2 linked regions of the Chlorogloeopsis sp. ULAP01 genome follow. The protein of the gene in region 1 interacts with the protein of each later gene in a pairwise test. Links are inferred from orthologs where the notes say so. Each region holds a gene or a part of one and is shown on either strand. Other genes may lie near its edges. The genes, in order: rplK and prmA.

Region 1 (15,784 bases):
TTAACAGAGCTAGAAGTGGTTTGCCAGATACTATCGAAGAACCCCGCATATTTAAATTCGATCCCTCCCAATCACCTGTTTACGAAATGGCGTTGACTTCGCCTTCTTTAGAAGGTGTTGATTTGCGGGTATTTGCCGAAGAAGAATTAGCCCGCGAGCTAAGTGTGGTGTCAGGAGTGGCAGGGGTAGATGTATCGGGAGGAGTACAAGAAGAAGTCAGAGTCAATATTGATTTAGATCGCTTGCAAGCTCTTGGTGTTGGTTTAACAGATGTACTCAATGAACTGACAAGCCGTAACCAAGATATTTCTGGCGGTAGAATTTTTGGACAAAATTCCGAACCTCTCACCCGCACTGTCGGGCGTTTTAAAGACGCTAAAGAAATCCGTAATCTTTCTTTTGAAGTTTCTTCCCCTTCCCCCACTTCCTCTACTTCAGGGCAAGTACAAGGCACTACCCCTACTACTTCCCCGCTTCCCAGACGTGTGTATCTGCGTGACTTTGCTGAGGTTATTGACGGTACCGAAAACCAACGTCTGTTCGTCTTACTCAACGGAGAATCGGCAGTCAAAATCAGCATTCAAAAACAACCAGATGCCAACACCATCGATGTTGTTGATGGAGTGAAAAAGCGACTGGAAGAATTGAGACAATCTGGTGTTGTTCCACAAGAGGCAGTTCTCACACCTACTTTGGATGAGTCACGATTTATTCGCAATTCTATTGCTAACGTCACTACTTCCGGGTTAGTAGGAGCAGCACTTGCCGCGATCGCTGTTTTGTTATTTCTCGGTTCAGTACGGCAAACTCTAATTATTGTATTTGCTATTCCTTTGGCAACCCTCGCTGCAATCATTTTGATGGGATTATTTGGCTTATCCCTAAATATTTTCAGCTTGGGTGGTTTGGCATTGGGTGTGGGTATTGTGGTGGATAACTCCATCGTGATGTTGGAGAATATTGCCGAGGGTGCAGGCATGACTCCCGGCAAAGATACGAGAACTCGCCTTAGCCCACTGCGACTGATTCAACAGGCAGAACAAAGTAGCCAGGAAGTAGAATCAGCATTGCTGGCTTCTACTAGCACGAATTTAGTTGCTGTATTGCCGTTTTTGTTGATTGGTGGCTTTATTTCACTACTATTCAATGAGTTAGTTCTCACTATTAGTTTTTCTGTTGCCGCTTCTATCCTGATTGCTGTAACCGTAGTGCCGATGCTCACTTCTCGAATGCTGGCATGGCGCTTTTCCAGTGGTATGAGTGATTTCTGGTTTTTACGGGAGTTTAATAGTCGTTTTGATGCCGCAACCAGAGGATATAGCGCTTTGTTGAGTAAAATATTGCGTTTTCGATTGTTAACAGTGGCGATCGCTATTATCCTACTTGGTGGTGGCAGCTTGTGGATGATACCGCAAATTTCCCAAGAGATTTTACCCCGTATTAATACCGGACAAGCCAATTTATTCGCTCAATTTCCTCCCGGTACTCCTTTAGAAAATAATCAAAAAGTCATGGCTGCGGTTAATGATATCCTCAGCCGTCAGCCAGAAACAGAATACGTATTTTCAACAATTGGAGGTGGTTTATTTGGTAGCAATACTACTGAAAACCCCTTGCGGAGTTCCAGTACCATCACCCTCAAACCTGGTTCAGACGTAGAAGCCTATGTGGAACGAGTTACTCAAGAGTTTAACAAACTAAATTTAGCCGGTATTCGCTTACGTTTATCTCCCGGACAAGTACGAGGTTTAATTCTCACTAATTCTCCCGTTCGTGGTGCTGAAGTTGATATTATCCTGCAAGGAAATGACGCAGACACCTTACAAAAAGCCGGAGAGCAATTACTGGCAAATTTGGAAGAAAAAGTCACCTTAGCTAGATTTCGTCCCGATGCAGATGCGCGTCAACCAGAAATTCAGATTCTTCCCGACTGGGAGCGGGTTGCAGCTTTGGGATTGACTACTAGAGAAATTGGTGACACAATCGCAACTGCAATTCAAGGTAGCGTACCCACACAGTTGCAACGGGGCAATCGTCTTGTAGATGTGCGGGTGCAATTAGATGAAGAATCTGTGCAAACACCTTCGCAACTACAAAGATTGCCTTTATTTGTGGAAAATAATCGCCAAGTGCGCCTGAGCGATGTGGCAAGTATTGTAGATGCCCAAGCTCCTGGAGAAATTCAACGCATTAACCAGCGTCAGGTGTACATTATTGCTGGGAATTTGACGGAAGGAGCAAGTCTTAGCGATGCCCAAGCACAGGTAGATAATGTATTAAACAGTTTCCAATTTCCTCAAGGTGTGAGTGTCTTGCCCAGTTCCACCGCAGAATCTAATCGGCAATTGCAAAATTCTCTACAGTTGTTAGGGGGATTGGCTAGCTTTTTAGTTTTCGTAGTCATGGCAGTGCAATATAATTCACTGATTGACCCCTTAGTAATTATGTTTACTATCCCACTAGCATTAGCTGGGGGTGTTTTTGGCCTTTATATTACCCAAACAGCCATTGGCGCAACGGTAATTGTTGGTGCTGTGTTACTTGTTGGTATCGTTGTTAACAATGCTATCATCATGGTTGAATTGGCAAACCAAATTCGGGAACGGGAAGAAATTAGCCGTAAAGCAGCAATTTTACAAGCTGCTCCCCAACGTTTACGCCCAATCTTGATGACTACAATCACTACTGTTTTGGGTATGTTTCCTTTAGCATTGGGAATTGGGGAAGGTTCAGAATTTCTTCAACCTTTAGGTATTGTCGTATTTGCGGGGTTGTCTTTGGCAACACTGTTAACGTTGTTTATTATTCCCTGTTTTTATGTTCTGCTGCATGATGCTTTGAGTTGGAAATGGGTGAAGCCTATATTAATGCAATTGCGTTTGTTCAGGAAAATCTAAACCCAGAAGCTACCAACTGCCCCCATCACTACCACCTCCACAGTCTCCACCACCAACGCCGCCACTATCACCACCCCAACTACCACCCGTATCCCCATCACTTGAGTAGTCTGAATTAATTCTAGGAATTGATTCAACTTTAGCCTGATAATAATTACAGTGGTGGCATTTTACAAATATTACCCGCTATTTTTTCTTTCTTAACCTATTTGCCAATATTGAAACAACATTTATACCACGGCAGAAAAAAGCGATTTTTTCGGAAAAACTTTAATTCACGGGTATATTACAAGAACTATATCCTGAGTAGGAGGAATTATAAACTCCTGTTTAGTTAAAGGTGTAAGGGTGATTTCAAAATAGGAATTCACTTTTTTTGATTGCAATATGTGTGGTATAGGGGCGAAACAAAACAGTGATCATCATTACATTCTTATCTGTGATGATGTTCCTGAAAATTGCTTTTTTCTTGAAACGGTTCTCAAATTGGAGGGTTATGATGTTGAAATTGTAAATAGCGGAACAGCAGCACTGGCTAAAGTTGAAGCTAGTCAACCCGCTCTTTTGCTGCTAGATTTGATGATGCCAGATATAGACGGATACGAAGTTGCTCGTCGCATTCAGCAAAACCCGACTTTAGAATCTCTTCCTATTGTGTTGATTACGGCTTATGAAGAAGCTCTGATTAATGAAGAGTGTGAAGTCAGGTTGGCTGGAATTATCCGCAAGCCTATTGATCCTGATGAATTATTAAATCAGGTTCAGGCAATTTTGATGTCCAAAAATTAGATCCATTCTAGTTTTAGGCAAAAGATAAAAAATAAACTTTAATTACTCTATATCAATCTTTGGTAATATATTTACCAAAGATTTGACATTTGTTAATCGTTCTAGAGTTAGTACCATGAATAATTCAAAAACGTTATATTTTAAATAATAAAAACCGCTAGCTAGCATATATTATTTTTAAGATTCAATTAGTGAATTACTGGGATTTTAAAAAAGATAGATTACTGTAGCAAGTACTCCCAACTTAATTCATGATTTCCTATAGGCTCTATTTGAGAAATAAACTATTTGAGAAATAAAGATAAGTTTCTAATGTTATTAGATATTAGCCTCTGCTTTTGAGGCTAGAGTGATGATGTGACTCTTAGATAGCGATCGCCAAAAATTTAGAATTTTCTAACGCATGCATACATATTTACGTACTAGAGATGTAATTAACTTTTGCAGCACATCCCATTCCAAATTGGTGAAGCTTTGAGCGGTTGATTTAAGTGCTGGCTATACTATCCAAGTAGGTTAATAGCTGTATTGCTTATGGGCTACCAAGGACAATGCGATCGCCTGTATGTAATTCCTAGCTATCCTGCAACAAAAGCATTAGTTACTTAAGTTGCTCTTGACTTCATAAATAGTAATTAACTATACATATAAAATATCAATTCTTTACATACAAGATTGAGAAAATATAGTAAATTTTTAAACATTAAGAGACTTTCATCATTATGTTAAACAGCTTTCACACTGATTTTGTGCAGCTAGAATAATAATAAGCTTTGCTTATAATTAGTTAGAAATTGAATTATAAACATCTTTGTCTATTTCTATCTAACTATGAAGATAGTGAAAAATCATAATTGTTCTCAATGCCAACTGAAACAATACAAAGTTTGGTAATTTTTGTGCTTTTAATTCAGTTTATTGTAGTCATTTAATTTCCGGTACAACTTTTTTTAGGAAAGTAATATAGAGGCTTGAGATTCAATGTTGCAATCAACTATTAACAATCGTTACAAGATTGTTAAAGTTTTAGGAGAAGGTGGTTTTGGTAAAACTTTTTTAGCAGAAGACACACATTTGCCTTCTGGTCGTTGTTGCGTCATTAAACAGCTAAAACCTGTTACTAATAATCCGCAAATATACCAAATGGTTCAAGACAGGTTTAGACGAGAAGCAGCTATATTGGAGGATTTGGGCAATAGTAACAATCGCATTCCCAATTTGTATGCTTATTTTTCAGAACAAGATAATTTTTATTTAGTTCAAGAATACATTGAAGGCAAAACTCTCACTGAGAAAGTACAAACCGAAGGGGTAATGAATGAGAGTGCCGTGCGAGAAATTCTTAAAAGTTTGTTATATGTTCTCAACTTCGTACACAGCAGACATATTATCCACCGGGACATTAAACCAGATAATATAATTTTGAGGAGTTCGGATAACATACCAGTACTGATTGATTTTGGTGCAGTGCGAGAATCAATGGGTACAGTATTGAATTCTCAGGGCAATCCTACCAGTTCGATTGTAATTGGTACACCAGGATTTATGCCTCCAGAGCAAGCAGCTGGCAGACCTGTTTATAGTAGCGATTTATACAGTTTAGCCTTGACGATGATTTATCTGTTGACTGGGAAAATGCCGCATGAGTTAGAGACAGATCCCAGAACAGCAAACATTATCTGGCATCAATATGCAATAAATGTTAGTCCGAGTTTGCGAATGATTTTGGATCGGGCGATCGCTTATAACCCAGGTGTTAGTATAGCCCCTTCGCCAGAGGCTCGCTATGCCACAGCCAGAGAAATGATTGACGCTTTGCAGTCTCCTGCTGCTGATTATGTTGCTCCTACAGTACCTTCTTTCCAATACAACTCTGGTAAATACTATTCTCCACCGCCTACAGTTGTAAATTCTGGTGGTAACCCACCTCAATATATTTCACCTAGTACACCTACAAATTCTAGGTCGAATTCGTCAGCAAGCAGTAATCCTCCTCAGTACGTCTCGCCGGGTACACCAATAAATTCTGACTCGATGTGGGTAGGTGGAGGCGGTACATTTAATACCTCTGTTTCTGTACCGCTCGAAATTCAAGGTTGGAATTGGGGAGCATTTCTCATATCGCCTTTGTGGTGTCTAACTAACCAAGTCTGGATTGGTTTAATTTCCTGGATACCCTATCTCGGCTTACCAATGCCTTTTATTCTAGGTGCAAAAGGAAATGTGTGGGCTTGGAGAAGTAGACAGTGGCGAAGCGTACAAGATTTTAAAGCCCATCAAAGAGCTTGGGCAAAAGCAGCAATTATTGTTTACTCAAGCTTTGCAGCTTTATTTATACTTTTAGCTTTTATTGGTGCCAATCTTCCAGAAGAAGACAATTCTTCTAATACTAACAACTCAAGCTTGAACCAATCGAACTCTAGTCCTAACCCTACTCCTAGCCAATCAGATCCTCCTAGTTCTTCAAACTCAACAACTGAAACAGGCATATTTGAGGAAGTTGAAATTAGCAACCTTGATACGTACACCTACAAGACAGGTCTATTCTCAATTGATATTCCTCAAGGATGGACTCTCAAAGATAATAGTAATGCAAATGAAGTAATTATATATTGGCTGGACAACACTAAAAATGCTCTAGTTCAGGTTAACGTTTTCATTGTAGAACGCGAGCTAGATCAGGAGCAGTTGACTACTATGTTAAAAAATTTCATCAACAATTTTGCTGCTTCCCAAACAAACTTGACGATGAATCAACCTGTACGCCAATCCGACAATAGTGTCAGAATTACTTGGAGGTATACAACTCAAACTCAAGGTTTTTCAGGAAGGCTAACAGTTAATAGCTTTATTAAACATCAAGGCAATAAAGTTTCGATTGACTCCTATGTTGTACCTAGCGAGCAATACGAAAAGCTTTTACCAGCTATTAACCAAGTTATTGGTAGTTACAAGCTTAATGCTTCGGCTCCTTTAAATCTTTAAGTAGTTAGTAAAGACGGGATGAACCGAAGCGTTTGTACAAGTAGTGGTTAGTTGTTAATTATTAGCTATTAACCATTAACAGTCATTTTTTCACTAACTCTAAATACACCGCTAGATTTTCCTGATGAACGCGAGTAACATCTAACCACTCTAAGTTTTGATGCGCCTTTATTTTCCACTCATTTAGAGCTTCTGAATTACTCAATAAATTTACTAAGGCGGCAGCCAAAGCTTTACTATCTTTTGCTGGTATTAAAATGCCAGCTTTTCCATTGTCTAAAGCTTCCGGTATGCCATCGACTTGAGTGGCAATAATAGCACAACTAGCTTCACGTGCTTCTGAAAGTACAAGACCGAAGGGTTCACGGTGAGATGCTAACACGAATATGTCACAAGCTAGCAAATAGCGTTGAGGTTCAGCTTGAAAGCCTTCAAAATGAATGCGGGAGGTGAAGGCAGTTTGACTTGCCTGTGTTTCAAATAAGTGGCGATCAGGACCATTTCCAATAAGATACAAATGGGCTTCAGGAAAATCTGAGGCAATTTGTCCAAAAGCTGCAATTAACTCAGTTATACCCTTACGCTGATACATCCCTGCCACAGTGGCGATCGCGGGACGTTGTAATGGTAAAGGTTGATACTCTTGTAACGGACGACTGCGGGGACTACCGAGAGTACCGTTGCATATCACCCGCAACTTTTCTTGATGAATACCACGCCGTGCCATAGACTCGGCAACTGCTGTACTCACAGCAACTACTCTATCGGCAAGTCCCATTAGTATGCTGGCTCGTTGAAATTCGTTATGTACCGTGGCAACTAAACCGTATCCACCTTTATTTCTGAGTAAACCTGCTAGCACAACTCCTGTCATCATGTGGGCATGGACTATATTCGGTTGAAACTCTTGTATAATTGACCGATATCCTACAGCCGCTTTAATAATATTAATTGGCTTCCTACTTTGATCGAGTTGGTAGTGCTTAACACCAAAACTTGTTAGTAAGGCTTCGTATTCTCCCCCTCCTGAAATAACTGCTACCTCAAAACCGCTTTTTGCCTGCAAACAAGCAAGGTCTACAGTTACATTTACAATGCCGTTACCAATTTCTTGAATGTGATTCAATATATGTATTATTCGCATAATATTTGAGATGAATCTAAGAAATTAATATATAGCAATCCTAAATCATTGATAAAACTCTTCCTTCTTTGTGTAGTTTGTGTACTACCATGCGGAAAGGCGCTTCGCGTCTATGTGGTTAGTTAGTTCCAGCATCTTTTTATAAATTAGATAGGACTGCTATAGCTTTATATATGAATACCTTAATATTAATTGATGATAAGAGTTTAGCTTTATATAAATTTAATCAAACTAGAGCTAATATCAAGTAAATATGTAGCTGCTATTTTTAGAATATAAAAAATAAAAATATGTAAATCAGAGTGTAGCATTCCCAGAAAAAATAGAAAACAAAACTAGAAAATTAGCTCTCTGACTTCTTAAAGAAGTCGGAGAGCTATAATATGAAAGCAAAAAAATTCTATACTTAATCCCTAAATTGCTTTGCATGGTAATTTTGATGAATGTGTTTTAAATTGTGCATTTTCCCGTTGAATCATTTAATTAATACATATTTTTGAATTTGAGTGCTGCTGAAATTTCGGCGGTTCAATAGAGCATGAAACAAAAGACTCCAGGCTTGCCAAGAAAAGATTGCAGGAATAGCAGAAAAAATTATACTGTTAAAGCTCTGAAGATTTTTCTGTTTTAAAGCTACGAGCAACCAATGCAATTTCAAATAATTTTGAATATCTTTAAGAGCAGGAATGTGAGCATAGTGCTTTTCGCTAACCAAAGAGTAAATCTTCTCCTTCATCACAGAATTAGTCTTTAGGCGCCGAGACAAAGAGAACTTATGATTGCAAGCACCTTGCCATATAGTTCGGTAAGTAAGGCATTGATTAATAAAAATTGCATCACCAAACTTAGCAATATTAATCCAAGAATCAATATCATCACAATTGGTATCAAGTTGAGAATCCCAACCGCCTGTTTTTAAGAAGACATCACGACGACAAGCTACCTGTACAGGTGTACCAAATGGAAGAAGTTCGAGCAGCATACCGTAATGAATATCTGCTTGTGGAGTGTAAAAAGCTAACCCGGCACCTAATTGTGGTGTACGGCTAAGTTCAACTTCATGTTCATTAATTTGAGCAGCCATACAAGATGCGATCACAGCTTGGGGACGAAGTGCGATCGCTCGTGCCATTTCCTCCAGACAATTGGGAGCTAAGTAGTCGTCATCATCCAAAAACTTAATCCAATCACCACTGGACTTAAGAACACCCGCATTCACAGTTGCTGCATGCCCAGAGTTAACCTGATTACGATGGTACACAAAGCGAAAGTTTCCACTCTCTAAAAATTTTTCTCTACAATAACTTAAGTACTCTTGGGTGCCATCTGAGGAACAGTCATCAGCCACAACCACTTCACAGGGAATAGTTTGCCTCAAAGCAGAGTCTATCGCTCTTTTCAGCAAATCCAAACGGTTGTAAGTTGTAATCACTATGCTAAATTTCATACGTTTTCTACCTATGGCACACTTTTGTGACATCACATTTTCTTAATTTGATGACACAACAGGTGAAAACGTCATCAGTTTAATCCACTAGACTGATATAGGGTTGAAGATTTATTATGGATGATTGTGAGTTTTTCTGTAGACTATGAACGCTCAAGAAATAATCCGCTCTATTGAAGCGGAACAGCTAAAATCAAATCTGCCCAATATATATGTGGGCGACACAGTTAAAGTGGGTGTCAAAATTAAAGAAGGAGACAAATACCGTGTACAGCCCTACGAAGGAGTTGTAATTGCCATGCGTAATGGCGGAATTAATGAAACCATTACAGTTCGCCGTGTATTTCAAGGCATTGGTGTTGAGCGGGTATTTTTGGTTCATTCTCCTCGCATAGACAGCATCAAAGTAGTACGTCGTGGTAAAGTTCGGCGTGCTAAACTTTACTATCTACGCAATCGTGTTGGCAAGGCTACTCGGATTAAGCAGCGCTTTGACCGTGCTTTGTAATCGATAATGTAGAGTATGGGACAAAGATTCACACAAACAGCGGCATCAGCCGCTAATTTGTCTCCCGAAGTCAAAAATAAAGTTAACAAAAAACGCCAAATTGGGTTAAACTAGAAAAAGTCTGATGCAATAACTGAATCAAAGACAGCGTGTGCGCTCTTAGTTCAGTTGGTAGAACGCAGGTCTCCAAAACCTGATGTCGGGGGTTCAAGTCCTCCAGGGCGCGCTGTAAACGAAAAACCCGAATCGAGTGCAATAGTGGTTGAAAAGACAAGCAACCAGCACTTTTGATTTCGGGTATAATTGTTTTATTTGCAGCTTTTTTTCAAGCAATTATTTAAAGTTCAGAAATAAAGTTGCGATCGCCTATAGAAATTAAATGAAAATTAGCATTTAATGGCTGTATCAGCTATGGGGGGGAGTAAAAGTACCGTGGCCAAGAAAAACGAAGCAGAAATCCAAGAAACTACTAGCAATGGGTTTAGCTTAGGCAACTTCTTTCAAGGACTGAAAGAAGAATTTGAAAAAGTTGTTTGGCCCAGTCGCAGACAGTTAGTGAGCGAATCAGCAGCTGTCTTGCTGATGGTATCCCTATCGGCATCTGTGCTTTTTTTGGTTGATAAATTTTTTACTTGGGCAGCACAACAGGTATTCGGATGACTTCTGCAACAGACGAAGAACACAATTTTCTTGTGCAGTCAGAGGAAACACAAGAACGTATGGCAGCAGAGCATGAAGCTCGCTGGTATGCCGTACAAGTAGCCTCTGGTTGTGAAAAACGTGTGAAGACTAACTTAGAACAGCGCATCCAGTCGTTTGATGTAGCTGATAAAATTCTTCAGGTAGAAATTCCGCACACACCAGCAGTAAAAATCCGTAAAGATGGTAGTCGTCAACATACAGAAGAGAAAGTCTTCCCTGGCTATGTACTAGTCAGAATGGTGATGGATGATGACTCCTGGCAGGTAGTACGGAATACCTCCCATGTAATTAATTTTGTGGGAGCAGAGCAAAAGCGTGGCGGTGGTAAAGGCCGCGGTCACGTCAAACCAGTGCCGCTAGGTCATGCAGAAGTAGAACGAATCTTCAAACAGACTAGCGAACAAGAGCCAATTGTCAAAATTGACATGGCGACTGGTGATAAGATAGTCGTGCTTTCTGGCCCATTTAAGGACTTTGAAGGCGAGGTGATAGAAGTTAGTCCAGAACGAAGCAAGCTCAAAGCTTTACTTTCGATTTTTGGACGAGATACACCTGTAGAATTGGAATTTAATCAGGTTCAGAAACAGAGTTAATTAGAAATGGCGAAAAAAGTAGTAGCGGTCATTAAACTGGCCCTTAACGCTGGGAAAGCCAACCCAGCACCGCCAGTCGGCCCTGCCTTGGGTCAGCACGGCGTTAACATCATGATGTTTTGTAAGGAGTACAACGCCAAAACAGCAGATCAAGCTGGGACGGTGATACCTGTAGAAATTTCGGTTTATGAAGATCGGAGTTTCACATTTGTACTCAAAACACCTCCGGCATCGGTGTTGATTACTAAAGCGGCAAAAATCGACAAAGGTTCTAGTGAACCTAACAAAAGAAAAGTTGGGTCAATTACACAGGAACAACTACGGCAAATTGCTCAAACTAAATTGCCCGATCTCAATGCCAATGATATTGATGCGGCAATGAAAATTATTGCAGGCACTGCCAAGAATATGGGCGTAACCGTGACAGATTAGTTAATGGTCATTGGTCATTAGTCATTAGGAAAGACAATGGCAAAGGACAAATGACAAAATCTAAAATCCAAAATCCAAAAATTTTCGGGGGAGAGAATTTACCTCGTTAAATACCCCAGGAGAGAGAAATGGCAAAGAAAGTATCGTGTCGTTTGCAGGCGCTATTAGAAAAAGTTGAAGATAGGGAGTATGCTCCTATCGATGCTTTAAATCTTTTAAAAGAGACAGCAACAGCAAAGTTTCCCGAAGCAGCTGAAGCACACATTCGGCTAGGAATTGATCCAAAGTATACAGACCAACAACTGCGAACAACAGTAGTACTGCCCAAAGGTACAGGACAAGAAGTACGGGTGGCAGTGATTGCAAGAGGGGAAAAGGTAACAGAAGCAACTAACGCAGGTGCTGATGTTGTCGGTTCAGAAGAACTGATTGACGAAATTCAAAAGGGCAGGATGGATTTTGACAAGCTGATTGCCACACCGGATGTGATGCCGCAAGTAGCAAAGCTTGGTAAATTACTTGGCCCTCGTGGCTTGATGCCATCGCCAAAGGGTGGAACAGTAACATTTGACATCGCAAGTGCGATCGCTGAGTTCAAAGCTGGTAAACTAGAATTTCGTGCCGATCGCACAGGTATTGTGCATGTTATGTTTGGTAAGGCATCCTTCTCGCCAGAAGATTTACTGGTAAACTTAAAGGCGTTGCAAGAAACTATCGACCGCAACCGTCCTTCAGGAGCCAAAGGCCGTTATTGGCGCACAGTATATGTGTCTGCCACAATGGGGCCATCAATCAAAGTTGATATCAACGCCCTGCGCGATTTGAAATTAACTGAAGCAGCGTAAATTTAGTCATTAGTCAATGGTCATTAGTCATTGGCAAAAAACAAATGACTAATGACAAATGGCAACGGACACAACTAAATAACCAAAGCCGGAGACAGCAGGTGCCATTGGCTTAATATCCTGCCGAGGTTTGTATTCCAATTGCTTGAGGTTTTACCTATTGAAGGTGTAGGCATTCTGGCACTAGGAATCAGGCGTATAAAATTCGCCCCTCAAGTTAAACCCCGGCTTTAGCAGCTGGGGTTTATTGTTTTCGCTACTGGCTAATTGCTAATTGTTAATGGCTAATAGTAAATCGCAATGAACAATTAGCAATTAACAAATTCCTTCCAAGGAGGTGAAACAAGAATGGGTAGAACCATAGAAAACAAAAAAGCGATCGTGAGTGAACTCAAAGAAACTTTGGGTGAGTCACAATTAGCACTGGTAATCGACTACCAGGGGCTAACGGTTGCTGAAATTACCGATTTGCGCAGGCGCTTGCGACCAACTGGCACTGTTTGTAAGGTAACAAAGAATACTCTGATGGGTATTGCCATCGAAGAAGATGAAAAATGGCAACCGATGTCGGAATTGCTCAAGGGTTCTTCCGCCTTTTTGTTAGTAAAAGAGGATTTCTCTGCTGCAATTAAGGCTTACCAAGATTTCCAGAAAGCTACCAAGAAGACAGAACTTCGTGGCGGCGTTATGGAAGGGCGTCTGCTCAAAGAACCAGATGTCAAAGCGCTGGGTGATTTACCTTCCAAAGAGCAACTTATGGCGCAAATTGCTGGAGCAATCAATGCTTTGGCAACAAAGATTGCCGTTGGAGTCAACGAGGTTCCCAGTTCGCTGGCTCGTGCTTTACAAGCATATGCCGACAAAGACAAAGGCGGCGAAGAAGTTAGTGGTTAATAGCTAATAGCTAATGGTGAAGCAGCGTTGCGCGGGTTAAGCGCGTTGTAGTACCTGGCGTCGGGTTAAGCGCGTCGTAGCACCTGCTGAACCCGAAGGGCTAATTGCAATCAACAATTAACAATTAGCAATTAACAACTACAAACAATCAACAAATTCACATTACAGGAGTTATATCAATGTCCGCAGCAACTGATGAAATTTTGGAAAAATTGAAAACCCTAAGTTTGCTAGAAGCAGCTGAGTTAGTAAAGCAAATTGAAGAAGCCTTTGGTGTTAGTGCTGCTGCACCTGCTGGTGGCATGATGATGATGGCTGCTCCTGGTGCTGCTGCTGCACCTGCTGAAGCAGTAGAAGAGAAAACCGAGTTTGATGTAATTCTTGAATCTGTTCCAGCCGATAAGAAGATTGCTGTACTCAAGGTTGTACGGGAAATAACCGGTTTGGGTCTCAAAGAAGCAAAAGATTTGGTAGAATCGGCACCTAAGCCTGTTAAGGAAGCTATTGCTAAGGAAGCTGCCGAAGATGCTAAGAAGCGCATTGAAGAAGCTGGCGCTAAGGTGAGTGTGAAATAGTCAATATTTGTCTCTGTTTTGGAAGATTTGACAGGAGCCTAACTGAGGCTCCTTTTTTAAATCAACACTTTCTTGCATCGGCAGGGTTGACAAAATCATGTAAGTCTGAATCCCATACGCTGATGTAAATCAAGCCGCACTCTTGACGTACAATTTGGCCTTTTAGGGAGCCGATCGCAAAACGAAAATTATCCAATCGCCGTTGTCGCACTTGTAGCAATCCTTGCCTAATTTCTTCTGTGACTTGACGCCCTAACATTCCCTCCAAAGTTGTTAGCATAACTTGAAAGTCTATAGATTGAGCAAAAGCTACCTCTGTTTGACGAATCCTGCCAGAATTACGGTCAAATAAGTAGCCAAGGTGAATGCGATTTGGCACTAATATATAACTGACAGCACGAGTATTGCGCCAAATACCTCTTGAATCTTGGCTTGGTTTACCAAGGGCAGCTTCTACAGTACTTCTTTGCGTACCCACAGAAAATCCTGGAACTTTTTGCGTGCCGATAGTGCGAGATGATTGATTGCGAGGTACGTTGTTTTGTGGTTGAGAAACTGTAGCTGGTGGCGCTGATGCAACTGGAAACTCAGCAGTATCTTCAGGCTCTGATGGAGTAGGTACAGAAGGTACAGGATTAGATTGCTGTTGTTTTGGTGGTGATTGCGAATTTACTGGTGGATTGGCTTCCTCAGAAGTAGGAGCCGGGGATTCTGGCGCAGGAGATAGATCTGTTGAAAGCGGTGTGGGAGTGGGTAATATTGGTGAGTGGGCAGACTCTGGCTTGCGGGTGATATTAACGATCGCAAGCGTACCAATCAAGCTAGCAACAACCAAACTGCCAACAATCCAAGTCGGCTTTTGCCACTTTCTAGGAATGGAATAGGTGAGGGTAACAGGAGCGTTTTGATTGGAAGGCAATAGCTGAGTTTCCTGAGATGCGGCACTAAAAGTAGGGAGCGAGGTGACAATGGGTTGAATTGCAATTGTTGTCTTTGGTGTAGGAGGGGAATAAGACTGCAAAGCATCTAGCATTTTGCTTGCCGTAGTGTAGCGATCGCTAGCTTGGGGTTTAATTGCCCGGTTAAGTATCATTGCCAACTGCGGCGATACTCCAGGAGCATGATGTTGCCAAAGTATTTCACCCGTTTGCGGGTTGGTTTTTAGTTCCCGTGGATGTTTGCCAGTCAGTAAGTAAATCGCTGTTAAACCTAAGCTATAAATATCTGTAGCGTAAACTGGACGTCCTACAACTTGTTCGCTTGGCATATATCCTGGTGTACCCATAACCAGCGATTGAGTGGTGTATCCTGGCGAATTCTCTACTGAACGTATTGTTTCCTTCACTGCACCAAAATCAATAAGCACCGGCTCACCCCCCCTAACCCCCCTTTGATAAGGAGGTATGCTGGAAGCGTAAGGGTTGCGAAGAATAATATTATCTGGCTTGATATCTCTATGGATGATGCCTTTACTGTGGATGTAATCTAAAACAGGCAGCAAACTTAATAAAATTTCTCTAACTGCTGTTTCGCCCACTGAACTTTGAGTTTTAATAAGACTTGACAAGGTTTGGCCTTTAATCCATTCTTGAACAAGATAAAACTGTCCATTTTCAGAAAAGTAGGCATAGAGCTTGGGAATTTGCTCGCTACCTTCACCCAAATACTCTAAAGTGGTTGCTTCCCGTTCAAATCGCCGCTGAATCTTGGGGTAAATTTTTGGATCGTTTGTGATTGGTTTGAGCTGTTTAATCACGCAACGACGGCGAGAAGGCAGATGGGTATCTTCTGCCAAAAAGGTTTCACTAAACCCACCAACACCTAGTACCTGGATAACTTGATAGCGATTGTTCAGCAGCTTTGTCATGCTCCGTTCATAGTCTTAGTGAAACTCCAAATTAGGAGGTTCGCCTTTTGAAAATACCCCATTACCAATCAATTCTTGCTATGAGCTTATTAATTTTCTGAAAAAA
Region 2 (15,641 bases), on another replicon or contig:
AGCAGCCAATTGTCAACTCGCTTGAGTATCCCAGGATCGATTAATATTAGTGCAGCAGATCCAGTTAACTTAGCAGGTCTTTGGAATCCAACATTGGAAGAAAGTATTGTACTCGCCTTTCAAAATCGTCCGGAACTGCAACAGTTTTTGGCACAACGTAATATTAGCGAACAAAGACGACGTTTAGCTCTTTCAGAGTTAGGCCCACAAGTGAGTGTAATTGCTAGCTATAACCTGCTAGATCAGTTCGATGATAGTATCAGCGTCACCGATGGCTACTCGATTGGACTCCGGGCAAACCTAAATTTATTTGATGGGGGAGCAGCCAGAGCCAGAGCAGCTCAAGAAAGAGCCAATATCCGGATTGCTGAAACTCAATTTGCTCAACAGCGCGATCAGACTCGCTTTGACGTCGAACAAGCCTACTCGAATTTGCAAGCTAACCTAGAGAATGTCCAAACTGCCAATGCTGCACTAGATCAAGCTAGAGAAGCCCTCCGTTTAGCCCGTTTGCGCTTTCAAGCAGGCGTGGGAACCCAAACCGATGTGATTGCAGCTGAAACTGATTTAACTACTGCTGAAGGCAATCGTGTAGTCGCAATTTTGGATTACAACCGCGCTTTGGCTAATTTACAAAGAGCTGTCACTACCAGAGCATTACGTTAGGTTAGATAATAGTCATTAGTCACTAGTCATTAGTTATTTGTCAAATAACTTTGGGCTATGGACTAATAACTATATAGGGGAACGTATTTTTATTTACTAAATAGTTAAAAAAGATACAAAATTGCTGGCGATCGCAAAATTGTATTGCCATAACAGCCTGCTCAATTCTCTAGAGTAAATTTCTACAGTTTCGAGCAGGTTAATTTATATTGGTCAAAATTTGGAATAACATAGCTGAGAGGTCAATACCTGGCTAGAAAAAACATCCCATGACTACAGTGACAGTGCAAGAAATCGCCCTCTTTCGCTCACAATTGGCAGATGATCCCAGAGCAATGGAAGCATTGGACATGATAGAAGATTGTGAGGGCGATTTGGAAGACGCAGCAATGACGTTAGCTATTCGGGTAGGGCAACAACCAGAAAGAGCAAATTCAGAGTGGTTAGATGCCTTAGCAAGAAAGTGGCGGGCTGTGATTTGCGAACAAGAATTTCGTGAAGACTTGCTTAACGGTTCAGTCAAAGGGATTATGCAGCGTTTAAATACAATGCCGACGTTTCCGAAAATTTTAGCCGCACCAGTTTTAATGTATATTCTCAAGCAGGGGATAAACAATTTTTGTGAGCCATTGGATGTATTGTTGGAGTAAATGGTTTAGAACTCCCAGCACTGATACCCTGGTAATTAAGGCAAAACTGATTTCAAACAAACAAAGTTATATCCAGTTATACCAATGAATTACCTGATTGCCGTATTATCAGACCGTATCCAAGCAGAAGCTGCTTACTTAGCCTTAGAAAAAGAAGGCATAAAAGGCACAATTTTAGGTAAAGGCTACAAATCAGCCGATGAATTTGGCTTAATCGATCCTAAAGAACCAGCTAAAAAGCAAGCCAGGTTAATGGCATTCTGGCTCATACCCTTTGGATTTTTTGCCGGAACGACTTTCAGCATTATTACCGGGTTAAACACCTTTGCTTGGGCAGGTGACATTGGCAATCACATCATTGGAGGATTGTTAGGAGCTGGTAGTGGTGCTTTGGGTAGCCTGTTTGTAGGTGGTGGAATTGGCTTAATCGTCGGTAGTGGTGATGCTTTACCGTACCGCAACCGCTTGAATGAAGGTAAATACTTAATAGCGGTTCAAGGCTCCGAAACTCTGATTCGCCAAGCAAACCGCATTTTACGTCAATATGAGCCAGAAAATATTCAAGGTTATCAACAATAGTTAATGGCTAATGACTAATAGCTGATAGCAATTAACGATTAACAATTAACAAATCATTAGTAATGCTACCAAGGGAAGAAATTTTAAAAGGTGTTGAAAATCGAGATGCTTTAGCTCGTGTCATCGATCAAGCCGAACAAGCCATTAAAACTTGGGAAGTGATTTTGACAGATTTTCTGTCTCCGCCAGAGTTGGCTGAAATTCAGCAGGTATTTGGTCGATTAACAGAAGTACAATTGCTAGCGTGGGGAGGATATCCGCAAGCAGAACGTCAAAGAATAGCGATCGCTCGTTCTGAGCTTCCTCTCGATATATCTCAAGTCACGATCGCCGCACTAGATATCGCTGGTAATTTTCTATTTGATACTGCCACTCACCGCGACTTTTTGGGTGCAATGCTGGGAACCGGTATTGTTCGCGAAAAGACAGGAGATATTATTGTTTTGGGCGAACGCGGAGCACAAGCAATAGTTGTACCGGAATTAGTAGACTTTTTAGAGATGAACCTCAAACAGGTGCGATCGGTTCCTGTGAAAACTCAGCGTATCGATTTAAGCGAGTTAAAGGTGCGCGAACCGAAGAAAAAAGAATTAACCACCGTGGAGGCATCTTTGCGTTTAGATGCGATCGCCTCGGCTGGATTTAGTATGTCTCGCAGTAAAATGGTGGAATTAATAGATGCAGGTGATGTACGAGTGAATTGGAAAGACATCACTCAAGCTAGTTCTCAAGTCAAAACAGGTGACTTAATAGCAATCCGTGGCAAAGGGCGTTTAGAAGTTGGTGATATTGCTATTACCAAGAAAGATAGATATCGCGTCCAACTCATACGTTATATGTAGGAGATAGTAGAGGCGGGTTTAGAAGATAAATTATCTTTTTTAACCGAAAGATAATCAATAAAACCCGCCCTTACAGTAATTGGTAATTAGTAAACAGTAATTTAGTGAGTCAGTATACTAACCACCAATGATTATCTGATAACTAATGACTATTGACTATTAACTATTAACTCTTACACCTTAAATTGTTTTTCCAAAATATTCACTAAAGTTGTGCGTGGAACAAAACCAGCTAATTTAGTGATTAAATGAGTCGTCAAACCACCAATTACCACAGTAGAATCACCTCTTTCCAAAGCTTTTAGCGTTTCCTGCACAACCTCCTTGGCTGTAGATATTTTATTTGTTCTTCCTGCTAGTTCTGGAGGAAATTTAGCTTCAGTAAAAAAGTTTGTTTCAACTGGCCCCGGACAAGAGACTAAAATGCGGATACCATAGTGGCGATTTTCTGCCCACAATGCTTCGCTAAAATTGCGAACAAAAGCTTTGCTGGCGGAGTAAACAGAAAGGTATGGGATCGGTTGAAATGCAGCTAAAGAAGATACATTAATGATGCTGCCTGAGCGGCGCTGTCGCATCAGAGGTAGAAATTTATGGGTTAAATGGACTAATGCCAAAACATTTAATTGTACCATCTTAATTTGCCTTTCTTCGTCTGTTTCGGCAAAGTCTCCATAATCAGCAAAACCAGCATTGTTAATTAATAAGTCAATCGTCAATCCCTGTTGTTGAGTGAAATCAAACACCGCACTAGTAGCGCCTGTTTCTGTCAAATCTGTGACTATAATGTCAACTTGAATTTGATAATTTTCTTGTAGTTCTTTTGCCAGTTGGTTTAACTTTTCTTGAGAACGAGCAACGAGCACAAGATTTGTATTGCGTGCGGCTAGTTCCTCTGCAAATGCTTTTCCAATGCCATCAGAGGCTCCTGTAATTAAAGCAGTCGGCATTCTCGGTACTAAAATAATTTGTTAATCACTTTACAGATACTAACAATATTTAGTTGGAAGTTTGAACCGCCTATAGTCATATACCCAACAAGGCAAAGCAGCACCAGGTTATTTATATATTTTTCGTTATCGACGGGAATACTAAAATCATAAATTCCTGAGTTTTTTATGTCCCGTCTCAAAAAGCGAGCTTTTGAAATATTGAGTGCTGAAGTTGAAAAATGTGGCAGTGATGGCGAGATTGGCAAAACCGAGTGCCTAATCGTTATGAAACGCTTAGAAAAACTGCGGCGAGAAAAAGGTCATCCTGCTAATGTAGATGAGTTACGCGATACAGTTGTAGATGTATTTCCCCAATTCAGCGAAAAGGCAATTAAGCAAGCTGCAAAAGCCAATCACCCATCTGCCATTTTCAGCAAAATAAAATGGGCGACTATTTTAGTCACAACTGTGACTGGAGTAGTGTGGGTGGTAAATTTACCCTATCCTATGATTCGCTGGCCTATTACCAAAACAGCGCCAATTCTGCTACTACCTAGTTTTATTAGTATGGATCGTAACTATCGTGGAGCGGTAAATTACGTTGAACAAGCAGATCAGCTCATCAATAAAGCTACAAGCCAAGCTGATATTGAGCGTGGTGCAAACAAAGTTAAAGCAGCACAAAAGCATCTGGATCATCTACCAGTTTGGTTTCTGGGGTACTATCCTCAAGCTTACTGTCGCTTCTTTAGCTGCACTTGGAAGTTTACCTTGGATGAGTTTGAAGACGCTCGTCGCCAGGTAGCGCGGATGGATGCAAAAGTTTTTCAAGAAAAAAATGCTTTTACACTATTAACCAAAGCAGAAAACGTTCTGGGGGTTGCAAAGCAGCAATACGAACAAGCCAAGAATGCACAAGAACAACAGAAGGCGCTCGCATCTATGCAAGCGGCGCTGGATTCTCTAAAGCAAATACCAGAAGAAACACTAGCAGGAAAAACGGCACAAACAAAGCTAAAAGCCTACGAGCGCGATTTTGGTAAAGTCACTCACAAGATTACAGGGAATAGCCAGACAGGTTCATTAATTGAGGCTGCAAAAGTATTTGCCTTGCAAGCTGCACAAGTTTCACAAAATTCACCCCATCCAGCCGAAAAATGGCAACAAGTAGAAAAATTGTGGGTTGAAGCAATTGAACGGCTGCAAAAAATTCAAGTAGAAGAACCAAATTATTTGGAAGCACAAAAGCTACTAGCTGCATATCAGAGCAACTTAGGTATTGTGCAATTTCGCAAGCAAGCAGAAACCGAGTCAACCCAAGCCCTCAACAAAGCTAACGAGCAAATCCAAAGACTGGTTGCTTACCCTCCTACAGATCGCAATCAATTCAAAGGTGAGTTAATGGGAGTTATCAATGAACTGAAAACTGTTAAACCAGGGACAATTGCTTACCCAGAAGCACAACAACTGCTCATATCAGCACAACAAAGGTTACAACAGTAGCTTTTTGTGGAAGAAGTTGCTTTTTTAAAGAAATATATGTTATGCTTACAAATCTGAAAACGGACGTATAGCTCAGTTGGTTAGAGCGCTACGTTGACATCGTAGAGGTCACTGGTTCGAATCCAGTTACGTCCATTTCCTTATGAAGATGTGGTAATCTTAAGTGGCTGAAAGAGAGCTAGATATGGTTCATAACGGTATAGACGATTGCGCTGCCAACCAGTGATTTCTCTAAGAAATCCAAGCTCTACAAACTGCTCTACTGTTTTGCTGGCTGTAACGTAAGCGCACTGAAGATGTTCTTCTACTAGCCTGACAGTCACTATGGGTTGCTGAAACAGAAAGTCTAATAAACGCAAACCGTAATTACTGCTAGAAATTTTCTGACCGATGATTTCCCGATGAGTCTCGCGTAGGTTAAGAATTGAGCGGGCGGTTGCCGTCGCAGACTGACTAACCTCAAAAACGCCTCGCAAGAAAAATTTTAACCACCCTTCCCAATCTCCATCTGTACGGATAGCCATAAGTCGGTCATAGTATTCTATTCTATGGGCTTTTAGATAGTGACTGAGGTATAAAAGGGGCCGCTGTAAAATTCCTCGCTCACATAGTAAAAAGGTGATTAACAAGCGTCCCATACGCCCATTACCATCTAAAAACGGGTGGATAGTCTCAAACTGCGCGTGAGCTAGCCCACATAGGATAAGTACAGGGAAAGATTTAGTATCATGCAAAAATTTCTCCAGGTTGTCTAAAGCTTGGTTCATCTCTGTAATTGGCGGTGGAATGAAAGAAGCAGTAGCTAAGTTACAACCTGTTGCACCAATCCAGTTTTGACTTGTACGAAACTCACCAGGAGTCCGATCGCCTCCCCTTACTCCGTCAACTAAATGGGCGTGGATCTCTCGAATTAGGCGCAGACAAAGCGGAAATTCCTTTAGGCGTTCCAACCCATAATTCATGGCTCGGATATAATTGACTACCTCTTCTACATCTTTGGGAATTTCCTGATTTTTGACATCGATTTCAAACTGAAGCACGTCTTCTAAGGTGCTTTGAGTTCCTTCAATCTGCGAACTCAGTACCGCTTCTTGACGGACATACATTGCTACAAACAAGTCAGGATTGGGGAGAATCGAGGTAGAACCATCAAGTCTGCCTAAGGCGCGATCGGCATCGGATAGCAGACGGATCAGTTCTAGATCATCCAACTTTATAGGCGGATCTGGAGGTAAGGGAGCCGGGAGAAATGCACTGTAGCCTTCAACTTGTTTTACATATCGACCACTTCGCATAATATAAACAGATGAGTAAGAGTCTTATTTTAGTGCCGTGAAATAAGTCAGCAAGTTTTAAATCTTATTTTATTTATAGCCTATTTTATAAAATAAGATTTGGCTTTGACTATCATTACTCCTTGTCACGCATTTTTACGACGGTTAATTTGATGTAAGTGTTGAATCGCCCATTCGTGCATTGCATATAAGATTGGTTTGAGACTTTCTCCTAAAGGTGTCAGCGAATATTCGACTTTTGGGGGAATTTGCGGATAAATTTCGCGATGAATAATACCATCTTCTTCTAATTCCCGGAGTTGCTGCGTCAGCATTTTTTGTGTAATTCCTGGTAGCGATCGCGTAGGAACTCAACAAGTATGATCCAATCGCTTTTGAAATTTTTAATAAAATAATGAGTATTTGCGCCCTTGATGGTTTATATTTACCGAGGGAGTGGTACTAAGTCTATGCACCTTCAGTGATGGAGGTCTTTGTAACTAAGACTCTCACACAATCACCAAGGGGTATAGCTGGTTGGTGTTGGATTATTGGCAAATTCATACCACTTGCTTAATTGGTGCAGATAAACATTAAACTTATAAATTCTACCAACCGCATTACCTCTAGCTTAAAACTCAAAGTATCATGTCTAAGGTTCTCGTCTCCGATCCGATTGACCAAGCTGGGATTGATATTTTATCCCAAGTTGCCACTGTTGATATCAAAACAAATCTCAAACCAGAAGAACTAGTACAAATCATTGGTGATTACGATGCACTAATGATTCGTTCTGGTACTCGCGTTACTAAAGAAATTATTGAAGCTGGCACGCAGCTAAAAATTATTGGGCGCGCCGGCGTGGGTGTAGATAATGTGGATGTTCCCGCCGCTACCCGTAAAGGGATTGTAGTTGTCAATTCTCCAGAGGGCAACACGATCGCCGCAGCTGAACACGCACTAGCAATGATGTTGTCTTTGTCTCGCTACATCCCTGATGCTAATGTATCTGTAAAACGCGGCGAGTGGGATCGCAAAAGCTTCATTGGAGCAGAAGTATACAAAAAAACTCTTGGCGTAATCGGCTTGGGTAAAATCGGCTCTCACGTTGCCAATGTTGCCAAAGCAATGGGCATGAAACTGCTTGCCTACGATCCCTTCATTTCTACAGAACGAGCAGAACAAATCGGCTGTCAACTGGTAGATCTGGATTTATTGGTACAGCAAGCAGACTACATCACGCTGCATATGCCTAAAACTCCAGAAACTACCCACCTCATCGATGCTAAAATGCTGGCAAAAATGAAACCCACTGCTCGGATTATCAATTGCGCTCGTGGTGGCATCATTGATGAAGAAGCTTTAGCTGTGGCTCTCAAACAAGGACAAATTGCCGGTGCTGCTCTGGATGTGTTTGAATCAGAACCATTAGGAGAATCTTCCTTAAGAGCTTTGGGTAAAGAAATTATCCTCACTCCCCATTTAGGTGCATCGACGACAGAAGCACAAGTGAATGTAGCTATTGATGTTGCCGAACAAATTCGGGATGTATTGTTAGGATTACCAGCGCGATCGGCAGTCAACATTCCTGGACTTGGCCCTGATATATTGGAAGAACTCAAACCCTATATGCAGTTGGCAGAAACTCTCGGTAAGCTGGTGGGACAGCTAGCTGGAGGTAGGGTAGAATTACTCAATGTTAGACTACAAGGTGAACTAGCAACCAATAAGAGTCAGCCTTTGGTTGTTGCATCCCTAAAAGGGCTTCTTTACCAAGCACTGCGGGAACGAGTAAATTATGTAAATGCTACCCTTGAAGCGAAAGAACGAGGAATTCGCGTCATTGAAACACGCGATGCTGCAATTAAAGATTACGCAGGTTCTTTGCATCTAGAAGCTACAGGTTCTTTGGGTACTCACTCTGTGACTGGTGCTTTGTTGGGTGATGGAGAAATCCGCCTGACTAACATTGATGGTTTCCCTGTTAACGTTCCTCCCAGCCAGCATATGCTGTTTACCCTCCACCGAGATATGCCGGGAATTATTGGTAAACTTGGTTCCCTCTTGGGCAGCTTTAATGTCAATATTGCCAGTATGCAGGTAGGTAGGAAAATTGTTCGCGGTGATGCAGTGATGGTTCTCAGTCTTGATGATCCTTTACCTGATGGGATTTTGGCTGAGATTATCAAAGTACCCGGTATTCGGGATGCTTATACAGTAACTTTGTAGGCATTAGCTGTTGGCAATTAGCAATTGGCTAATGGTTAACAGCTAATAGCTAATTGCTAATTGCTCCTTATGGCTAATACTTGGTGGGAACTACAGATTTTTTGTGAGCCAGACTTAGAAGATTCTATTTTTTGGCGGCTAGGGGTTTTTGGTTGTCGTGGTACAGCCAGCGAACAAAAAGGAAATTACAGTCTGGTTAAGGCTTACTTGCCGATATTTCAAGCACAGCTTTTGGATTTAGCAGCACTATCATTGTGGCTGCGTCAAGACGCCGTTTGCATGGGAATTTCTGCACCCACCATGCATTGGCAGTTGATTGATGAACAAGATTGGGCAAGTAGTTGGAAACAATACTGGCAACCGCAGGAAATTGGCGATCGCTTTTTGATTAATCCTGCATGGCAGCCACCTCCAGCAAACAGTGATCGCTTGCTAATCCTGCTCGATCCTGGTATGGCTTTTGGTACGGGTACTCACGCTACAACTCAATTATGTTTGGAATCTTTAGAAATGCGGTTGGGTAATGCTCTGACTCAGGTACAGGGAGGAGATGGAGTAATTGCCGATATTGGTTGTGGTTCGGGAATTCTCTCTATCGGTGCGTTGAAATTGGGAGCAAAAAAAGTTTACGCGGTAGATAACGATCCCTTAGCAGTGCAATCTACGGAAGAAAATCGCGCCCTCAATAATATCGAGCCTGAAAGCTTAGTGGTGGCGCAAGGAAGTGTAGATGTTTTGACAAAACTGGTTGCAGAGCCAGTTGATGGTATTGTTTGCAATATTTTGGCTGATGTAATTATTGAACTAGTACCACAGATGAGTGCGATCGCCAAAGCTACAACTTGGGCTATTTTTAGCGGTATTTTAGTTGAACAGTCGCAAGCTGTTGCCGACACTTTAGAAAAACATGGTTGGATAGTAGCGACTTTGTGGAAACGTAAAGAATGGTGTTGTTTGAATGCACGGCGCTCTTAAGAAAACCTTTGTAGAGACGGAATATATCGCGTCTCTACATCTGGATTTATATCGCGATTGAGCAACGCTGTTTCAAAAAATGCATCTAAGTAGAAGGCAAATGGCAGTAGATACGTTTGCCGTCAGGCGTTGCGTTAGCTAGTGGCTACTTACCCGACGGAAAGCCGGGCAAAGCCCGTCTACAGAAGTCACTTCGCGCCTACCGAAGGTAGGCAGAAGGTAAAAGGCTGTTCCCATCTGCTTTCTGTGAAGTTGCCATTTTACATTTAATCATGTCTGCCTACTTATAAAATCAAGAGAATACAGCAGAACTCAGAAGTAAAACAGCTTCTATACTTGGCTACCAGACATATGTTGTGTACTTTACCAAACAGCAGAACCGCTATATTTGTAAGCCACAAATGCTTACACTCTAGTCACATCTTCCTGATTTAACTGCTGCTCCACCTTACTAATAGCAGCATTCAGCCCAGCAAGTTTTGTCTCTAAATCATCTCGCATTGTTTTAAGGAATCTCAACTTCCGCTCTAGCTGAGTCTTACGAGAAACAGACTCTCCACCATAGCAAGAGTTATACCAAACATTAAAGGGAAACATAGTTATCCTGTTTAAATCAAACCCTACTTAAATTTTGACTAAAATTATTGTGAGATGAGGGAGAAGAATATAGAGGGAAAACCGAATAATACCAAATTTTGGATTTTGGATTAAAACGTTTATTTTCTTTACGGCTGTAAAAATCTATTGTACCTTGTAGTATTCGTTCAGCCCACTGTAAAATTTCCGGAATACTAATTTTATTTTCTGTATCAGGCGCCCAGTAGTATTCATGAATATCTATTAAATCTTCTGCTTGAGAATTAGCCGAATTGATTCTGACAAAACTTTCTGTCCAAGGATAGCCTGTTGATAATTTTCGCTTTTTAATTAGATGTTCTAACTGAATCTGTAAATTTTGTGATTTTAAGAATTAGATTAAGTTCTGGGCAAAATAGTCCATAGTTTCAAATGGACTTTGTTCTCCAACGCCGTGAATGACAAGAAATGCTGTACGACCTTTAGGAAATTTAATATTAACATCTTGATTGTTCATATTAATTCACATTTACTTGCAAAATCTTAATTTTTCAAATCTGCCTTATTTATTCAGTTCAAAAAGCATCTATAGCAACCCGATTTGATTACTGAATCACTTGTAGAGACAGGTGACAGGGAAAAGGGGATAGACAATAAAGAATAACAGTGTACTGAGCTTTTTTCAAAAATTAAATAGGAATCCTATATTAAATAAATTCAGCATTAATAGAGATTATTTCGGAATTGTGAAAAGCAGATTTAGATTGGATGAAAAATAGGTTATTAAAATGAATACTGGTTTATAACTGCAATTAATAGAGCAATCATTAGATTAAACACCTTTTATAATCTTATTTAGCAATATTTACTGGATTACAGAGAATAAAGCTTCCTCTCCGACTTTCGATATAGTGATCCCAAAAAAAATATGAAGTAAATTACGAAATATAGTGGTTCGTCAATAAAAAGACTGGCAATTTTAAAGTCACGAACTACACTGCCTATTTTTGCTGAATAGGCAGAGACTTGATTAGGGAGAAAATACTTATGACTACAGTTATAAAAGAAACTTTTTTATCAACTTCTAAAGAACGATCGCTCATCCTCTGGTTCGACGAAGTTGGCATTGCTGATATACCTCTAGTTGGGGGCAAGAACGCATCTTTAGGCGAAATGATTCAGCAACTGATACCCAAAGGAATCAAAGTTCCGATTGGATTTGCAACTACTGCTTATGCCTATCGTTATTTCATTCAATCAGCAGGGTTAGAAGCAAAGCTCCGCAAACTCTTTGTTGACTTAGATGTAGATAATGTCAGGAATTTACGAGAACGGGGAAAAAAAGCGCGATCACTCATTTTGCAAACACCATTTCCACCGCAATTGCAGGATGCGATCGCTAAAGCCTACCAAAGCCTCTGCGAACTATACAATCCAGATACAGATGTGGCTGTTCGCTCCAGTGCCACCGCAGAAGACTTACCTGATGCTAGTTTTGCTGGGCAACAAGAAACCTATCTTAACGTTACTGGTGTGAAAGGAGTTTTAGCAGCTTGTCATCAATGCTTTGCTTCCCTATTTACTGATCGCGCTATTTCCTATCGCCACATCAAAGGATTCGACCACTTTAACATTGCTCTCGCTGTTGGTGTGCAAAAAATGGTGCGTTCCGACTTAGCATCTTCTGGAGTCATGTTTTCCATAGAAACGGAAACAGGCTTCAAAGATGCTGCGCTAATTACAGCAGCCTATGGCTTGGGTGAAAATGTGGTTCAAGGAACTGTTAATCCTGATGAATATTATGTATTTAAACCAACTTTAAAAGCAGGATTTCGCCCCATTATTGATAAAAAATTGGGTAGTAAAGAATTAAAAATGGTCTATGATAACAGCTCTAAATCTACTAAAAATATAGCAGTTTCAAGCGAGGAAAAAAGTAAGTTTGTTCTCTATGATGATGAGATTTTACAACTAGCACGGTGGGCGTGTTTGATTGAAAACTATTATTCTCAAATCAACGGCACTTACACACCGATGGATATCGAATGGGCAAAAGATGGCATCACTAAAGAATTGTTTGTCGTACAAGCACGTCCGGAAACGGTACAATCTCAGAGAAAACAGAATGTCTTGCAAAGTTATCGTCTTTTAGTAGAAGACGCGGAGAGGAAAAATGTCCCCACACCGCTTGTGACGGGAAGAGCCGTAGGTTCAGCCATCAGTCAAGGTAAAGTACGAGTAATTCTGGAAGCCGACAAAATTGAGAAATTTCAGCCAGGAGAAGTATTGGTAACCGAAAGAACAGATCCTGACTGGGAACCAATTATGAAAAAAGCTAGTGCGATTATTACTAATTCTGGTGGACGCACTTGTCACGCCGCCATTATCGCACGGGAATTAGGTGTACCTGCAATTGTCGGATGTGGTAATGCTACAGAAATCTTGAAAACTGGTCAAGAGGTGACTGTTTCTTGTGCTGAAGGAGAAGAAGGGCGGGTGTATACAGGATTGTTACCTTTTGAAGTACAAGAAGTTCTTTTAGAGGATTTGCCTCGTACCCGCACGCAAATTTTGATGAATGTGGGCAATCCCCAGGAAGCCTTTAATTTATCTGCCATTCCCAATGATGGGGTAGGTTTAGCGCGAACAGAATTTATTATTGCCAACCACATCCAAACTCATCCAATGGCATTGATTCATTACGAGCAGCTAGAAGATGAATCTGTGAAGGAAAAAATAGCGGCAATTACTGCACTTTACGATGATAAACCCCAGTATTTCGTTGATAAATTGGCACAAGGCATAGGTAGAATTGCTGCGGCATTTTATCCCAAGCCAGTAATTGTCAGGATGTCAGATTTTAAGAGTAACGAATATGCCAATTTACTAGGAGGGAAACAGTTTGAACCTGATGAAGAAAATCCCATGCTGGGTTGGCGAGGAGCAGCACGTTACTATGATGAAGGTTATAGTCAAGCTTTTGCCTTAGAGTGTAAAGCCATCAAACGAGTCAGGGATGAGATGGGTTTGACAAATGTGATTCCCATGATTCCCTTTTGTCGTACACCCGATGAAGGACGTCTGGTGTTAGCAGAAATGGCAAAAAATGGGTTAAAGCAAGGTGAAAATGACTTGCAAGTCTATGTAATGTGCGAGTTACCCAATAATGTCATAATGGCTGAAGAGTTTGCTGAGGTTTTTGATGGTTTTTCCATTGGTTCTAATGACCTCACTCAGTTGACATTGGGATTAGATAGAGATTCGGCATTGGTAGCGCGGTTATTTGACGAGCGCAGTCAGGGAGTAAAGCGAATGGTGAAAATGGCGATCGCATCTGCAAAAAAACATCATCGCAAAATCGGTATTTGCGGGCAAGCACCTAGCGATTATCCAGAATTTGCCCAGTTTTTGGTAGAACAGGGAATTGATTCCATCAGTCTCAATCCTGATTCGCTACTCAAAACTATGCTAGAAGTAGCAAAAGTGGAACAGCAAACTCATCCAGACAAAGCAGATTCCTGAGTCTGGCGGGTGGCAAGTGTCCATGTATATTCCTAAATAAAGTGAGATTTAACCAAGTCTTTCAGCAATGAGTGCAACTACAATTAAGCCGAAACGATTTGATTATCAACTGTGGCGGAGATTTGTGACGCTTGCCAAGCCTTACTGGTTTTCTGAACAAAAGTGGAGAGCTAGAGGGCTATTAGCGCTGTTGATTTTGTTGGCATTATTAGTTAACGTCATCAATGTCAGTATCAGCTTTATTTTCAGAAACATTGATACTTCGCTAGCAACTTTTCCTCAAACAGGAAATACAACAACCTTTTGGCGATTTATCGCTATTTATGCGGGACTTTTAGTAATTGGGACTCCGATTGTTGTCATGTTCAGCTATATCCAAGATAAGCTGGGATTGTACTGGCGGGATTGGCTGACAAACCGTTTTCTGGATAAATATTTCCAAAACCGTGCCTATTACAAAATTAATTTTAATGAGAATATTGATAATCCAGATCAACGTATTTCTGAAGACATTAGGTCATTTACCCGCACCAGCTTAACTTTCTTACTACTGATTCTGACATCAATTGTGACTCTAGTTTCTTTTACTGGAGTCTTATTATCTATTTCTGTTTACCTATCAATTGCATTGATTGTATATGCAATTGTTGGGACAATAGTCACAGCTTGGATCGGTCAACGTTTAATTGGCATTAACTTCAATCAACTTAGAAAAGAGGCAGACTTTCGTTACGGTTTAGTTCATGTTCGAGATAATGCTGAATCCATCGCTTTTTACCAAGGTGAATTTCAAGAATCTCTGCAACTTAGACAGCGCTTTTTGTTAGCAATCCGCAACTTTGATTTATTAATCAATTGGCAGCGAAATTTGGGTTTCTTTACTCAAAGTTATAACTATTTTGTTTCTGCACTACCTTATATTGTAATTGCACCCATCTACTTTGCAGGTCAAACTGATTTTGGCACATTTACCCAAGCAGCAATTGCCTTCCAGCAAATTTTCAATGCTTTGTCTGTGATCGTAAGTCAGTTTGAAAACCTCACCGCTTTTGCCGCCGGGATTGAACGTATGGGTGGTTTGGCTGATGCTCTAGAAATACAATCAAAGCCGCAGCCTGGAATGACAACTATCGACACAACAGAAGACTCCCAGCTTGCCTTACGACATCTAACGTTACTGACTCCCAACTATGAACGTACTTTGGTGAGGGAACTGTCACTCAGCTTGCAGCCAGGGGAAGGTTTGGTTATTGTTGGCAACAGTGGTAGTGGTAAAAGTTCCTTATTGAGGGCGATCGCAGGATTATGGAATGCGGGTACAGGACAAATTATTCGTCCACCTTTAGCACAGATGATGTTCTTGCCGCAACGTCCTTATATGGTGTTGGGTTCTTTGCGAAGTCAGTTACTTTACCCCAAAACTAGCGGCGAAATTAGTGAAAGCAAGATGCATGAGGTACTAGAGCAGGTAAACTTAATCGACTTGCCAGAAAGAGTGGGAGGCTTTGACATAGAGTTAGACTGGTCGGGTGTATTATCTTTGGGAGAACAACAACGCCTTGCCTTCGCGAGACTGCTGTTGAACATACCCAACTACGCCATCTTAGATGAAGCAACTAGCGCCCTCGATCTTGCCAACGAACAAAAGCTGTATCAGCAACTGCGGACACAGCAAGCTACCTTGATCAGCGTCGGACACCGCCCTAGCTTGCTACAATACCACGAGTACGTATTAGAACTGGATGGAAACTCTAATTGGCAGTTGCTACCTACCGAGGAATACACAACTAACCTTAGTGCATTTAGCTAATTAGATTTTCAAATTTTTGCTGTTCAAGCTAGATATCCCGAAAACCGCTTTTAGGTGGGAAAATGACGAAACAGCCAATTAAA

Evidence for each region.
Region 2: the proteins of rplK (region 1) and prmA interact in binary tests that used the Escherichia coli proteins (3 or more experiments, as listed by UniProt). The link is inferred for Chlorogloeopsis sp. ULAP01 from one-to-one orthologs.

Annotation. Positions count from the first base shown.
Region 1 is NZ_JAUDRH010000006.1:290,151-305,934, forward strand. Bases 9,785-12,784 are described here. They hold rplK (50S ribosomal protein L11), read left to right. Parts: upstream 9,785-11,071; coding sequence 11,072-11,497; downstream 11,498-12,784. Other genes in these bases: secE (preprotein translocase subunit SecE), read left to right, coding at 10,203-10,430; nusG (transcription termination/antitermination protein NusG), read left to right, coding at 10,427-11,065; rplA (50S ribosomal protein L1), read left to right, coding at 11,626-12,342; rplJ (50S ribosomal protein L10), read left to right, coding at 12,691-12,784. Also shown: QUB80_RS14065 (efflux RND transporter permease subunit), read left to right, coding at 1-2,897; QUB80_RS14070 (hypothetical protein), read right to left, coding at 2,894-3,034; QUB80_RS14075 (response regulator), read left to right, coding at 3,285-3,686; QUB80_RS14080 (serine/threonine-protein kinase), read left to right, coding at 4,668-6,671; QUB80_RS14085 (glycosyltransferase), read right to left, coding at 6,754-7,815; QUB80_RS14090 (glycosyltransferase family 2 protein), read right to left, coding at 8,291-9,262; rplS (50S ribosomal protein L19), read left to right, coding at 9,408-9,770; more of rplJ, read left to right, coding at 12,785-13,236; rplL (50S ribosomal protein L7/L12), read left to right, coding at 13,416-13,811; QUB80_RS14135 (serine/threonine protein kinase), read right to left, coding at 13,873-15,678. UniProt on the Escherichia coli protein: Forms part of the ribosomal stalk which helps the ribosome interact with GTP-bound translation factors.
Region 2 is NZ_JAUDRH010000008.1:115,679-131,319, forward strand. What follows is about bases 7,841-10,697. They hold prmA (50S ribosomal protein L11 methyltransferase), read left to right. Parts: upstream 7,841-8,744; coding sequence 8,745-9,650; downstream 9,651-10,697. Other genes in these bases: serA (phosphoglycerate dehydrogenase), read left to right, coding at 7,841-8,675; QUB80_RS17375 (hypothetical protein), read right to left, coding at 10,056-10,247. In the rest of the region: QUB80_RS17320 (TolC family protein), read left to right, coding at 1-666; QUB80_RS17325 (hypothetical protein), read left to right, coding at 936-1,316; QUB80_RS17330 (hypothetical protein), read left to right, coding at 1,401-1,895; QUB80_RS17335 (photosystem II electron transport protein, Sll1252 family), read left to right, coding at 1,958-2,737; QUB80_RS17340 (SDR family NAD(P)-dependent oxidoreductase), read right to left, coding at 2,911-3,687; QUB80_RS17345 (hypothetical protein), read left to right, coding at 3,856-5,172; QUB80_RS17355 (Fic family protein), read right to left, coding at 5,313-6,467; more of serA, read left to right, coding at 7,095-7,840; ppsA (phosphoenolpyruvate synthase), read left to right, coding at 11,274-13,748; QUB80_RS17385 (ABC transporter ATP-binding protein/permease), read left to right, coding at 13,816-15,558; QUB80_RS17390 (dolichyl-phosphate-mannose--protein mannosyltransferase), read left to right, coding at 15,621-15,641. UniProt on the Escherichia coli protein: Methylates ribosomal protein L11.